One region of the Janthinobacterium sp. JC611 genome, then DNA from elsewhere that is predicted to be linked to it. Evidence: predicted binding sites of a transcription regulator. Region 1 holds the regulator's gene; each other region holds the start of a gene.
What was found. Region 1 encodes LexA, which represses DNA repair genes until DNA is damaged. Its sites were predicted from a motif close to ACTGTATNNNNATACAGT; they were not measured.
Positions count from the first base shown of each region.

Region 2: dinB (DNA polymerase IV) is a predicted target of LexA. The motif match lies at 1,267-1,284, and genes of this name have one in related genera.
Region 3: J0O65_RS00075 (DNA topoisomerase IV subunit B) is a predicted target of LexA. The motif match lies at 805-822, and genes of this name have one in related genera.

Region 1 covers NZ_JAFLJN010000081.1:272,310-274,576, forward strand. The annotation lists gene J0O65_RS26630 (cystathionine gamma-synthase family protein) at 1-668, shown strand, start outside; gene lexA (transcriptional repressor LexA) at 738-1,373, opposite strand; gene rpsF (30S ribosomal protein S6) at 1,649-2,035, shown strand; gene priB (primosomal replication protein N) at 2,056-2,267, shown strand, end outside.
Region 2 covers NZ_JAFLJN010000004.1:91,340-93,606, reverse strand. The annotation lists gene J0O65_RS05815 (S9 family peptidase) at 1-1,162, opposite strand, end outside; gene dinB (DNA polymerase IV) at 1,304-2,267, shown strand, end outside.
Region 3 covers NZ_JAFLJN010000001.1:16,727-18,993, forward strand. The annotation lists gene kdpA (potassium-transporting ATPase subunit KdpA) at 1-349, opposite strand, end outside; gene kdpF (K(+)-transporting ATPase subunit F) at 349-438, opposite strand; gene J0O65_RS00075 (DNA topoisomerase IV subunit B) at 902-2,267, shown strand, end outside.

The DNA.
Region 1 (2,267 bases):
TGTTCCGCCCGAAAGCCGTGGGCGCGGGCCTGGTGGTGAATGCCTTGACGAAATCCATCGGCGGCCACGGCAATGCGCTGGGCGGCAGCTTGACGGACACGGGCGTATTCGACTGGACGCGGTATCCGAACATCTTTGAAAACTACAAGAAGGCGGCACCTTCGCAGTGGGGCATCGCGCAAATCCGCGCCAAGGGCTTGCGCGACTTCGGCGCCTCGCTGGGGCCGGAAGCGGCGCACCATATCGCCGTCGGCGCGGAAACCATGGCCTTGCGCATGGACCGCACCTGCTCGAACGCCCTGGCGCTGGCCACCATGCTGGCCGCCGACCCGAGAGTGGCCGCCGTGCACTACCCGGGCCTGGCGTCGCATCCGCAGCACGCGCTGGCGACGGAGTTGTTCCGCAGCTATGGTTCGCTGTTCAGCTTTGAGTTGAAGGATGGCATCGACTGCTTCGATTTCCTCAACCGCCTCAATTTAGCGATTCCCGCCAGCAACCTGGGCGACACGCGCACCCTGGTCATCCCCGTCGCTCACACGATTTTCTACGAGATGGGGGCCGAGCGCCGCGCCAGCATGGGCATCGCCGAATCGCTGATCCGCGTCTCCGTCGGCATCGAGGATGAAGCCGATTTGCTCGAGGATTTCAAAAACGCGCTGGATGCCTAAACAGCCGCGCGCCATGTGAAAAGGGCCGCGACAGTCATGCTGTCGCGGCCCTTTTTTATGGACGGTAATTTAATGCCAGCTGCGCATCAGGCCGACAGCCAGTCCTTCCAGGGCGAACTCGTCTTCCGGCGATACGGTGATCACCTTGAAGTCGGGGTTTTCCGGCAGCAGTTCGATGACGGAACCCGTTTTCTTGTAGCGCTTGACGGTGACTTCGTCGCCGATGCGGGCCACGACGATCTGGCCATTCTTGGCGCTGTCGACCTTCTTGACGGCCAATAAGTCGCCATCCATGATGCCGGCGTCGCGCATGGACCAGCCGCGCACCTTCAGCAGGAAGTCGGGCTTGGCCGAGAACAGGGCCGGGTCCACGTTGTAGCTCGCTTCCAGGTTTTCCTGCGCCAGGATGGGGGAGCCGGCCGCGACTCTGCCGATCAGGGGCAGCGACATCAGCAGGGCTGCCGGCACTGTCGATGGCGCCGCCTCGGCGGCCGCGCCGATCAGGCGGATGCCGCGCGAGGTGCCAGGCGAAATCTCGATCGCGCCCTTGCGGGCCAGGGCCTGCAAATGCTCTTCGGCCGCATTGGCCGATTTGAAACCCAGTTCATTGGCGATTTCGGCACGGGTGGGGGGGAAGCCCGTGTTTTCAATCGCGTCCTTGATCAGGTTCAGGATTTGTTCTTGTCGTGCTGTCAGCTTGATCATGAGCGGTGGGTGCATACTGAAATGCTGTCTATATGAACAGTCTGTATTTTTGTACAGTATCGCCCACTATGCAAGGGGATTTCCGTGTTTTCGGCGAATTTCGCAAGAAATACTTGTCCGCGGGAGGAAAGCAGGGCGGCGCACGGGCTTTTCGGACCATGGTGGAAGGAATGATTGAAACGTTTGCAAAAGGCGGTTATAATCTTCGGCTGACCTTCCCACACCCGTCTTGACGCCGGGGTGGGCGATTATCAATCCGACCTGAAGGAGTTTGCATGCGTCATTATGAAATAGTCTTTATCGTCCATCCGGACCAAAGCGAGCAAGTGCCCGCGATGATCGAACGCTACAAAGCCAGCGTAACCACCCGCGGCGGTTCGGTTCACCGCGTGGAAGATTGGGGCCGCCGTCAAATGGCTTACTCGATCCAAAAGCTGCCTAAAGCACACTACATCTGCCTGAACATCGAATGCGACAACGAGACCCTGGTCGAGTTGGAAACAGCATTCAAATTCAATGATGCCGTGTTGCGTCACCTGACCGTTAAAATGAAGAAAGCTGAAACAGCTCCTTCGCCGATGATGAAATCGGTACAACGCGAAGACGCGGCCAAAAGCCACCGCACCGAAGCACCAGCAGCCGCTCCAGCCGCAGCCGCTTAATTCTTGACCAGGATCGTGCGCTGAACCAGCTACAAGTGACCGCTATTATTGCCGAGCGCGAAATATTGCGCTATACCCCGGCAGGGCTGCCGATTGTGAATGCAGTATTGCAGCACAGTTCGCAGCAGATGGAAGCAGGGATTGCCCGTTTGACCGAGTTTGAAGTTGCCGCGCTAGCCGCTGGCGAAATCTCAGGCCGGTTCAGCCAGGCAAGCTTGGGCGGGGTCTATCA
Region 2 (2,267 bases), on a different contig from region 1:
CGAAATCAAGAATGCGCGCGCGGTTCAGGGCGCGCGCCTTTTCCATCACCACCAGGTAGCCCTGGAAGACGTCGATGGACTGGATCACGGCATCCTTGTTGTGCGGCACGACGCTTTTCCAGTGCTTCGGCTGCGGGGCACTCAATGGCGCGCTGACGACACGGAAATTCTTCGCGTCCTTGTTGGTCAGGATGTACAGCTGGCCGTCGCGGTGCTCGATGCCGTAGCGGTGGCCTTTTTCGCGCTTCAGCACGGATTGGAAACTGCCTTGCGGCTGGTTCGTCGGCAGCAGCAGCACCTCACTCGTGTCCGTGCTGCGCGCGGTGAGCACAAAGTAGCGATGGTCGCGCGTGCGGCTCACGCCGATGGCGAACTGTTCCACCGGCTCGTGGTAGACCTGTTGCAAGGTGCCGCCCAGCGGCAGGCGGAACAAGCGGTCCGCGCGCTTGGTGGTGGCGTCTTCCTGCGTCAGCATCAGGGTGGCGTTGTCCGCCGCCCAGGCCAGGGAAGTCACGCGCGGCATGCTGTCGGTGAGCAACTTGCCCGTCTTTAAATCCTTGACATGCAGTTCATATTGGCGAAAACCCGTCGTATCGGTGGTGTAGGCCAGCAGCTGCTCGTTCGGGCTGACGGCAAAGGCGCGCACGGCAAAAAATTTGTGGCCTTCGGCCAATTGATTCTGGTCCAGCAGGATTTCCTCGGCCGCCTGCGCATCGTAGGCGCCGCTGGCGCCGACGGGACGGCGGCAATGCAGCGGGTATTGCTTGCCCGCTTCCGTGCGCGTGTAATAGTAAAAGTTGCCCTGGCGCGCAGGCACGGACAAGTCCACTTCCTGCATGCGCCCCTTGATTTCCGCAGTCAGCTTGTCGGCCAGCGGCTGGATCGGGGCCGTGACGGCGGCCGTGTAGGCGTTTTCCGCATTCAGGTAATCGATCACGGCAGGATCGGTTTTCTTTTGCAGCCAGCGGTAGTCGTCCGTGACGACGCTGCCGTGGCGCGTTTCCTGCCAGGCCGTCTTGGCGGCGACAGGCGCGGCGGCCGTGGCGATGGTGGTGGCGGCGTCGGTGGCCAGCGCGGATGGCGCCAGGGTGGACAGCAGCAGGGCCGGCAAGATGGATGACCAGACGGACCGGCGGCGCGCAGCGTGATGAGCGATAGACAAGGCGACTCCTTTGAATAGTTGTGTCAGGATTGTAATCTTGCTATTGAGAAAAGCAACCGCCGGCTCCTGCGTTTCAACTTGCATCCACGGGCATTTCCAGCGATACTGTATATAATTACAGTATCTCGCCGCGAGGTGTCCTTGACCGCATCTGCTTCCCCCCTTCCCGAGCCGCCCGCGGCCCGCCGCTGGATAGCCCATCTGGACATGGATGCCTTCTTTGCCTCCGTGGAACTGTTGAAGTATCCGGAACTGCGCGGCGAAGCCGTCGTCATCGGCGGCGGGCGCCTGCAGCAGCCCGTGTTGCAGGAAGATGGCACGCGGCAATTTGCGCGCATGCGCGATTACGTGGGGCGCGGCGTCGTCACCACGTCGACCTACGCGGCGCGCGCGTTTGGCGTGTTTTCCGCCATGGGCATCATGAAGGCGGCCAAGCTGGCGCCCGACAGCATCCTGCTGCCAGCCGATTTCGAGGCCTACCGCGAGTATTCGGCGCGCTTCAAGCAAGCCGTGGCCCAGCTGTGCCCGATCATCCAGAATGTGGGCATCGATGAAATCTATGTCGACCTCACCGAATACGGCGAGCAGGCGCCGGCCATGGCGGCGCGCCTGAAGGCGGCCGTGTTCGAGGCGACGGGGCTGTCGTGCTCGATCGGCCTGGCGCCCAACAAATTGCTGGCAAAAATCTGTTCCGACCTGGAAAAACCCGACGGACTCACCATCTTGTCGCCCGAGGATATCGAAACAAGGGTCTGGCCCTTGCCGGCGAAAAAGATCAACGGCATCGGCCCGAAGGCGACGGCCAAGCTGGAAGCGCTGGGCATAGTCACCATCGGCGAGTTGGCGCAGGCCGACATGGCCATGCTGCGCACGCAGTTTGGCGACCTGTACACGGGCTGGCTGCGCCAGGCGGCGCTGGGCATCGATGACCGCCCTGTGCAGACGAGCCGGGAAACCAAGTCCGTCAGCCGCGAAACGACGTTCGAGCGCGACTTGCAGGTGGTGCGCGACCGCGCCACGTTGTCGGAAAAGCTGGAAAGCCTGTGCACGCGCGTGGCGGGCGACCTGGATAAACAGTCGCTGGCGGGGCGCACGGTGGGCATCA
Region 3 (2,267 bases), on a different contig from region 1:
TGTTGGCGACGAAGCTGACGGTGGTGTTGAACGAGGAATCGGGGCTGACGGCGCCCAGGCCCTGCGGATTCAAGGGCAAGAAGCCCTGCAGGCGCTGCAGGCCGTAGACGAAGACGGCGCCCACGGTATTGAAGACGATCAGGGCGATGGCATAGCTTTTCCAGCCCATGGCCTTGTCGGCGGGCAGGCCGGACCAGCGGTACAGCACGTTTTCCAGCTTTTGCAGCCAGCCCAGGCCGCGCACGGGGCCATCGCCGGCCACCCTGGCCATGTACAGGCCCAGCGGATAGCCGGCGGCCAGCAGCACGGCCAGGAAGGCCACCAATAACAATATCGATTGCGTCGTCATCACAGTTCCTCCGCCTTCAGCAGCGCGACCAGCAGGTACACGAGCAGGCCAGCCGAGACGACGGCGCCCAGCACATAAAACGCGTTCATTTGACGCTCCCTAATTTGTCGCAGGCGACGGCAAAGCCGGCCGCCAGGACGAAAAACACGGCAATCAAGCCGAGATACACGAGATCCATTCCCACCCTCACACAGGTTTGTTTTGATAGTGAGCAGATTAGCCAAAAGGGTCTAAAAAATTCGTAAAGACTGGGGAGTCGCTTGTAAACAAGATGTAAAAACGGGGGCTTTACCGCATAAAATCCTTCACAATGGGCGCCAAAGCTCGCGCGCGGCGCACTGTTGTTGCCTTGGAGTAGCGCTATTGCTCGCGGGACAAGATAGAATGCGCGAGCGTCCGCACAAGGATGCCTAGCCTGCCGCACTGCCCTCCCCCAGTGACGCTGGACGGGATATACTGTATATTCATACAGCTATCGCCGCCGCTGTCATTGCGCCCCGCAGTGCCCTGGCCTGGCGTTCCAACCACTGTCTTTACTTAGCTTGAACACGTATGGCCACTAAAAAACCAGCATCCGACTACAGCGAATCATCCATCCGTGTCCTGAAAGGACTGGAACCCGTCAAGCAGCGCCCGGGGATGTACACCCGCACTGAAAATCCGCTGCACATCATTCAGGAAGTGATCGACAATGCCTCCGACGAGGCGCTGGGCGGTCATTGCACGCATATCGCCGTGACGCAAAACACGGATGGCAGCATCACCGTCGAAGACAATGGCCGCGGCATTCCCGTCGGCCTGCACCCGGAAGAAGGCGTGCCGACGGTGGAAATCGTGTTTACGCGGCTGCACGCGGGCGGCAAGTTCGACAAGGGTTCGGGCGGCGCCTACGCGTTCTCGGGCGGCTTGCACGGCGTCGGCGTGTCCGTCACCAATGCGCTGTCCTCGCGCCTGGAAATCACCGTCTGGCGCAAGGAAAGCGACGGCAACGGCTTGCACCACATGGTGTTTGCCAACGGCGACGTGATCGAGCCCCTGAGTTCCCGCCCCGCCCCGCGCGACGGCAAAAAGTCGGGCACGCGCGTCACCGCCTGGCCTGACCCCAAGTATTTTGATTCGCCCAACATTTCGCAAACGGAGCTGCAACGCCTGCTGCGCTCGAAAGCCGTGCTGCTGCCGGGCGTCACCGTCACGCTGACCAACGCGAAGACGGGCGACACGCAGACCTGGCAGTATGCGGAAGGCTTGCGCGGCTACCTGACCGAAACGCTGGCGCAGGTATCGAATGGCGAAACCCTGATTCCCCTGTTCGAAGGCGCGCAATACGCGGGGCCGGACTCGGAAGGCTTTGCCGAAGGCGAAGGCGCGGCCTGGGTGGTGGCGTGGACGGAAGAAGGCGCCATCGTGCGCGAATCGTATGTCAACCTGATTCCCACCTCGAACGGCGGCACGCACGAATCGGGCTTGCGCGACGGCCTGTTCGGCGCCGTGAAAAACTTCGTCGAGATGCACTCGCTGCTGCCGAAAGGCGTCAAATTGCTGCCGGAAGACGTGTTCGCGCGCGCCTCGTTCGTGCTGTCGGCCAAGGTGCTGGACCCGCAATTCCAGGGCCAGATCAAGGAACGCCTGAACTCGCGCGACGCCGTGCGCCTCGTCTCGACCTTCACAAAGCCGCCGCTGGAACTGTGGCTGAACCAGCACGTCGACTACGGCAAGAAGCTGGCCGAGCTCGTGATCAAGCAGGCGCAGTCGCGCCAGCGCTCGCTGCAAAAGGTGGAAAAGAAAAAATCCTCGGGCGTGGCCGTCCTGCCGGGCAAGCTGACCGACTGCGAATCGTCGGACACCGCGCGCAATGAACTGTTCCTCGTCGAGGGCGACTCGGCGGGCGGTTCGGCCAAGATGGGCCGCGACAAGGAAT